3 regions of the Rhizobium sp. Leaf321 genome follow, and region 2 is predicted to be linked to each of the others. Evidence: predicted binding sites of a transcription regulator. Region 2 holds the regulator's gene; each other region holds the start of a gene.
What was found. Region 2 encodes PhoB, which activates phosphate uptake and scavenging genes when phosphate is short. Its sites were predicted from a motif close to TGTCATNNANCTGTCAT; they were not measured.
Positions count from the first base shown of each region.

Region 1: the regulator PhoB is predicted to act here: its motif matches at 1,287-1,303, upstream of ASF70_RS15475 (UDP-2,3-diacylglucosamine diphosphatase).
Region 3: the regulator PhoB is predicted to act here: its motif matches at 922-938, upstream of ASF70_RS12310 (esterase-like activity of phytase family protein).

Region 1 is NZ_LMOF01000007.1:528,096-530,363, reverse strand. It holds gene ASF70_RS15480 (NADP-dependent malic enzyme) at 1-1,138, opposite strand, end outside; gene ASF70_RS15475 (UDP-2,3-diacylglucosamine diphosphatase) at 1,357-2,172, shown strand; gene dgcA (N-acetyl-D-Glu racemase DgcA) at 2,197-2,268, opposite strand, start outside.
Region 2 is NZ_LMOF01000006.1:366,809-369,076, forward strand. It holds gene phoU (phosphate signaling complex protein PhoU) at 50-763, shown strand; gene phoB (phosphate regulon transcriptional regulator PhoB) at 889-1,572, shown strand; gene ASF70_RS08220 (EamA family transporter) at 1,554-2,268, opposite strand, start outside.
Region 3 is NZ_LMOF01000006.1:1,236,821-1,239,088, forward strand. It holds gene lon (endopeptidase La) at 1-328, shown strand, start outside; gene hupB (DNA-binding protein HupB) at 515-790, shown strand; gene ASF70_RS12310 (esterase-like activity of phytase family protein) at 982-2,268, shown strand, end outside.

The sequences.
Region 1 (2,268 bases), on a different contig from region 2:
CACCGGAATAGGCTTTCGCGGCGACGTCGGAGACTTCCTCGCGGGCAAGGGCTGCGATCGCCTTGACCGCCGCCATCTTCATTTCTTCGTTGATCGTGCGGGCGCCGCAATCGAGCGCACCACGGAAAATGTAGGGGAAGCAGAGGACGTTGTTGACTTGGTTGGCGAAGTCCGAGCGGCCGGTGCAGATCATCGCGTCGGGACGCTCCGCGCGGGCGAGTTCCGGCATGATTTCCGGCGTCGGGTTGGCGAGCGCCATGATCAGCGGCTTTTCGGCCATCTGCACCAGAAGTTCGGGCTTCAACACGCCCGCGGCCGACAGGCCGAGGAAGACGTCTGCGCCGGCGATATTGTCGGCCAGAACTCGGTTGTCGCTCTTCTGGGCGTAGATCGCCTTCCACTCGTCCATCAGCTCGACGCGGCCCTCATAGACCAGCCCTTCGATATCGTGGACCCAGATGTTTTCCTTCTTCGCACCAAGCGACACGAGAAGATGCAGGCAGGCAAGCGCCGCCGCACCGGCGCCCGACGTGACGATCTTGACGTTATCGATCGTCTTGCCGGCAAGCTCCAGGCCGTTGAGGATCGCGGCGGCGACAATGATCGCCGTTCCGTGCTGATCGTCATGGAAGACCGGGATGTTCATCTTTTCGCGAAGACGACGCTCGACTTCGAAACATTCCGGAGACTTGATGTCTTCGAGGTTGATGCCGCCGAAGGTCGGCTCGAGTGCCGAGATCGTCGAGACCATGGCTTCGATGCCCGGCGCGTCGATTTCGATGTCGAACACATCGATGCCGGCGAATTTCTTGAAGAGAACGGCCTTGCCTTCCATCACGGGCTTGGAAGCGAGCGGGCCGATATTGCCGAGACCGAGCACGGCAGTGCCATTGGAGACCACGGCGACCAGATTGGCACGTGCGGTGAATTCCGCGGCCATTTCCGGATTGTCGCGGATCGCAAGGCAAGGGGCGGCCACACCCGGCGAATAGGCAAGTGCGAGGTCGCGCTGGTTGCCGAGCGGCTTGGTGGCCTGGATTTCCAGTTTGCCGGGGCGGGGATAGCGGTGGAAGAAGAGAGCCTGTTCGTCGAGATCTCCGGTTACCGGCGATGGTTTCGGATTGTCGTGCCCATCCATGCTCTTATGGCTCCTCGTATCGATTTCCGTCCTGACATGCGAGTCCCCTCCTTACATCAATCGATCCATCGAGAAACTACAATATTTGCGATGCTGTCGGATTTTGCCGCCGGTTTCGGGTGGTCGCCGACTGCGGCGATCGCGCCCCTGTCATCATCCTGAAACACGAGTCTGATTTTCGAAGGGTAGGACAAGGTAGGTAACGAAGGGACGTTTCCGTGGCCGATGCAATCGAGACAAGGCATTTCAGAACCCTGTTCATTTCGGACGTGCATCTCGGCTCCAAGGCCGCCCGCACGGACTTTCTGCTCGATTTCCTGCGCTACCACGAGGCGGAAACGATCGTGCTGGTCGGCGATATCGTCGACGGCTGGCGGTTGAAGCGCAGCTGGAACTGGCCGCAGGGCTGTAACGACGTGGTTCAGAAGCTTCTGCGCAAGGCGCGCAAGGGCACGCGGATCGTCTACATTCCGGGAAACCACGACGAATTCCTGCGCGATTTTCCCGGCATGCATTTCGGCGGTATCGAGGTCGCAGACCGAATGATCTACGAGATGGCAGACGGGCGGAAATACCTGGTGCTGCACGGTGACGAGTTCGACGTCGTGGTGCGCAATGCGCGTCTGCTCGCCTATCTCGGTGACTGGGCCTATGATGCGGCAATCGCCATCAATGTCGGTCTTGCCGCGGTGCGCCGCCGCATCGGCCTGCCATACTGGTCATTCTCTGCCTGGGCGAAGCTGCAGGTGAAGCACGCCGTGAATTTCATCGGCGAGTTCCAGAAGGTTGTCGTCGACGAGGCTCGTCGCAACAATGTCGATGGCATCATCTGCGGCCATATCCATCATGCGGTGATGGAAGACATCGACGGGATCCACTACGTCAACACGGGCGACTGGGTCGAAAGCTGCACGGCGATTGCCGAGCATCGCGACGGGACGCTGGAACTGATCTCCTGGCAGAAGATCGCGAAGACTGCGGAAATCACGACGCTGCCGGCACCGGAGACGATCAGGGGAATGCAGGCCGCGTAACGGCCTGTCGGTGCAAGGGACTCATCATCCCCAGAGGTTCGTCCGGGGCGGATAGACCAGCGATCCGTCGTATCGCAGCCCGTCCGGGCGGTCTTG
Region 2 (2,268 bases):
CGGGCGCAGAGCCCGTCAGCCGCAACTGCAGACATCAAGGATCAGACACATGGTTTCGACCCATATTCTCTCGGCCTATGACGAGGAACTGAAATACCTGAACCGCCGGATCTCCGAAATGGGCGGTCTCGCTGAACAGATGTGCGGAGATGCCGTGCGTGCGCTCGTGAACTCCGACTCCGCACTGGCCCAGAAGGTCATCTCGGACGACGTCATTCTCGACCACGCCGAGCGCGATATCCAGGACAAGGCGATCGTCACCATCGCCAAGCGCCAGCCGATGGCGGCTGACCTTCGCGAGATCATCGGCACGCTGCGCATTGCAGCTGACCTGGAACGCGTCGGCGACCTTGGCAAGAACACCGCCAAGCGCGTGCTCGCCGTGCAGGGAACAGGCGTCCCGCGCAAGCTCGCCCGTGGTCTGGAGCATCTTTCCGAACTGGCGCTGGTGCAGCTCAAGGACGTTCTTGATGTCTTCGCTAACCGCTCTGCGGAAAAAGCCGAGATCATCCGCCAGCGCGACGAAGAAATCGACGCGATGTACACCTCGCTGTTCCGCGAACTCCTCACCTACATGATGGAGGATCCGCGCAACATCACCACGTGCACCCATCTCCTGTTCTGCGCCAAGAACATCGAGCGCATCGGCGACCACGCGACGAATATCGCCGAGACCATCTACTACATCGCGACCGGCGCACAGCCGGAGGGCGAACGTCCGAAGGACGATACGTCCAACATGCTCGGCTCCGCCGGGACATGATGCAGCTCTCCCGAAATCGCCTGCCGGTTTCGCGACAATAACTGCCAAAACCAATGACCTGAAGCAGCGCGAGCGGATCTGGCGGATCTAAGTGCGGTTCGGGACGAGTGACGGAGCAAGTCGGAATGCAGCCGAAGATCGCAGTCGTGGAAGACGAAGAGGCCCTCAGCGTCCTCCTTCGGTATAACCTGGAGGCCGAGGGATACGAGGTCGATACCGTGCTTCGCGGTGACGAAGCGGAAATCAGGCTTCAGGAGCGCGTTCCGGATCTTCTCATTCTCGACTGGATGCTGCCGGGCGTTTCGGGCATCGAACTGTGCCGTCGCCTGCGCATGCGGCCGGAGACGGAACGCCTGCCGATCATCATGCTGACGGCGCGCGGCGAAGAAAGCGAGCGCGTTCGCGGGCTTGCCACCGGCGCAGACGACTATGTGGTCAAGCCTTTCTCGACGCCGGAACTGATGGCCCGCGTCAAGGCGATGCTGCGCCGTGCCCGACCGGAGGTCCTTTCGAGCGTCCTCAAATGCGGCGATATCGAACTCGATCGCGAAACCCATCGCGTTCACCGCAAGAGCCGCGAAGTTCGCCTCGGGCCGACAGAGTTTAGACTTCTGGAATTCCTGATGGCGTCGCCCAGCCGCGTCTTTTCGCGCTCGCAGTTGCTCGACGGCGTCTGGGGCCATGACATCTATGTCGACGAGCGTACCGTCGACGTGCATGTAGGGCGCCTCCGGAAGGCGCTCAACTTTTCCAACATGCAGGATGTCATCCGCACGGTCCGCGGTGCCGGCTACTCGATGGAAGCCTGAGCACCGCGTCTCCTAGCCGGCAGCGTCATGGCAATGACACCGGCCACGACGCAGGCGAGGCCGAGCCAGGCTGTCGAGGCAAGCGTTTCGCCGAGAAACACGACGCCGATGCCAACGCCGATCGGCACCCGCAGATAGGCCTGCGCCGTCGTGCCGACGGAGCCCAGCGTCTGCACCAGCCGGAAATAGATGACGAAGGCGAGCGGCGTCGAAAATACCGCCAGCGCCAATAGGGCGAGCATGGAATCGGTGCTGGGAGTCAGCGTCCAGGGCCGGTCGACCACGAGGCTCACGGGAATGAGGATGGCAGCGCCTGCAGTCAGCGATCCCGCGGCGGGCATCATCGGGTCCAATCCCTTAAAATTCTTGCCGAAGATGGCAGCCGCCGCATAGCAGATCGTCGCCGCCACGATGGCCAGTTGCGCCCAGAGGTTCTCGCCCGAGCCGGCAAGCGCCTCCATGCCGACGATCAGGCATATGCCGACAATGCCTGCCGCAACTCCGAACAGCTTGGTCCCAGAGACGCTCTCATGGCGGGTGATCAGCGCCGTCAACAGAAAGGCGAAGATCGGCGTCGTTGAACTCAAGATGGTGGCAAGGCCCGCATCGGTCGTCTGTTCGGCCCAGGCAATCAGGGTGAAGGGGACAGCGCTGTTGAGGCAGGCCTGAACCGTGAAGAGCGTCCAGGTCTGCCGG
Region 3 (2,268 bases), 870 kb from region 2:
TGTACGCAAGGATGTCGCCATGACCGGCGAAATCACGTTGCGCGGCCGGGTGCTGCCGATCGGTGGTCTCAAGGAAAAACTCCTTGCGGCTCTGCGCGGCAACATCAAGGTTGTGCTGATCCCGGAGGAGAACGCGAAGGACCTCGCGGACATTCCGGACAACGTGAAAAACGGCATGGAGATCATCCCGGTGTCGCGTATGGGCGAGGTGATCAAGCACGCTTTGGTTCGCCTTCCCGAACCGATCGAGTGGGATGGCACTGTGGAGACACCGGTCATTGCGACGGTTGACGGTGCCGACGACTCGTCGACAACGATCGCTCACTAAGCGGTGCCTTGAAGCCGCCACGAACTGATAAAAAAGCCGGCGAAAGCCGGCTTTTTTTGTGAAAAATGCCCAAGACCCCTTGTTTTTCAGGCTTTTTCGGAGCCTTTGGGTTGCCAAGTGCCGACGCAAAACTATTGTCGGCGCCGACCAAATGAGTCGTTCCAAAACCGTTGAAAGGGTGGAAATATGAACAAGACCGAACTGGTGTCCGCAGTGGCCGAAAAAGCCGGCCTCTCCAAGGCTGATGCCGCCTCTGCAGTCGATGCCGTTTTCGAGACTGTCCAGGCCGAACTGAAGAATGGTGGCGACATTCGCCTCGCTGGCTTCGGCAGCTTCTCCGTTTCGCGTCGCGAAGCATCCAAGGGCCGCAACCCGTCCACGGGCGCTGAAGTCGATATCCCGGCTCGCAACGTTCCGAAGTTCTCGGCCGGCAAGGGTCTCAAGGAAGCTGTTAACAGCTGATCGAAAGCATCTGGCGGCCTGCCGCCGTGATGCAAAGCGTTGAGAAGGCCCGGTGAGAACCGGGCCTTTTTCGTTGAACGGAAAGCGTGTTCGAGCCTTATCCGCAGGTCCGTTCTTTCTGCGTCCAAAACTGTCATCCGCCTGTCATGACAGTGCAGCACAAGCCGAGTGTAGTTTCACGGAGGCTTCCCATGACATTCTCGACACGCGCCGCTTTGACCGCGCTCCTCCTCGGCTCCGTTGCAGCTCCTGCCGGCGCCGAGCAAGTCTTCAACCGCATTGCATCCTTCCCGGTCGCCCAGAATCTGCCCAAGGGCGAGGACAAGGCGACCTCGTCGGAAATCATCACGGCCACCGCCGACGGCAACACGCTCATCTATTCCGATGCGCCGGGCGGCACGATTGGCTTTATCGACATCACCGACGCAAAAGCGCCGAAGGCAGGCGGCTCGGTCAAGATCGACGGCGAGCCGAACTCGGTCGCCGCAGTCGGTGCGAAGGTTCTCGTCACCATCGATCGGACCAAGGACCTCACCAAGCCCGCAGGCCAGCTCGGTGTGGTCGATATCGCCTCCCGGAAACTCGAGAACACCTGTGATCTCGGCGGCCAGCCGGACTCGGTCGTCATCTCGCCGGATGGCACGTTTGCGGCCATTGCCATCGAGAACCAGCGCGACGAAAAGCTCAACGACGGCGCTCTTCCGCAGCTGCCGGCCGGTGAATTGCAGATTGTCACCCTGAACAATGGGGTGCCCGTCTGCGACAGCATCCGTCACGTCGATCTGACGGGACTGTCCACCGTCGCTCCTGAGGATCCCGAGCCTGAATTCGTCAATATCAACGCCAACGGCGAAATCGTCGTGACGCTGCAGGAAAATAACCACATCGTCATCGTCGACAGCAAGACCGCAAAGGTTACCGCCCATTTCCCGGCCGGCACGGTTGATCTCGATGGCGTTGACATCAAGACCGACGGCGCACTGACCTTCTCCGGCAAGCTCACGGCCATTCCGCGCGAACCGGATGCGGTAAAGTGGCTCGGTACCGATCGTTTCGTTGTCGCCAACGAAGGTGATTACAAGGGCGGCTCGCGCGGTTTCACCATTTTCGATCGTACCGGCAAGGTTCTCTATGACGCCGGCACGTCGCTCGAATATGCTGTCGCCCGCGTCGGACACTTCCCGGAAAAGCGTGCCAAGAACAAGGGCATCGAGCCGGAAGGCCTGGAAGCTGCGACTTTCAACGGTCAGAAATATTTCTTCGTCCTGTCGGAACGCGGTTCGATGATCGCGGTCTACAAGGATACCGGTGCGGAACCGGAACTGGTGCAGCTTCTGCCCTCAGGCATCTCGCCTGAAGGCGCTGTCGCCATTCCCGGCCGCAACCTGCTCGCCTCCGCCAACGAAGCCGATCTCGGCGAAGACGGCGGTGCCCGCTCGCATGTCATGATCTACGAGCTTGGCGAAGGCGCAAAGGCC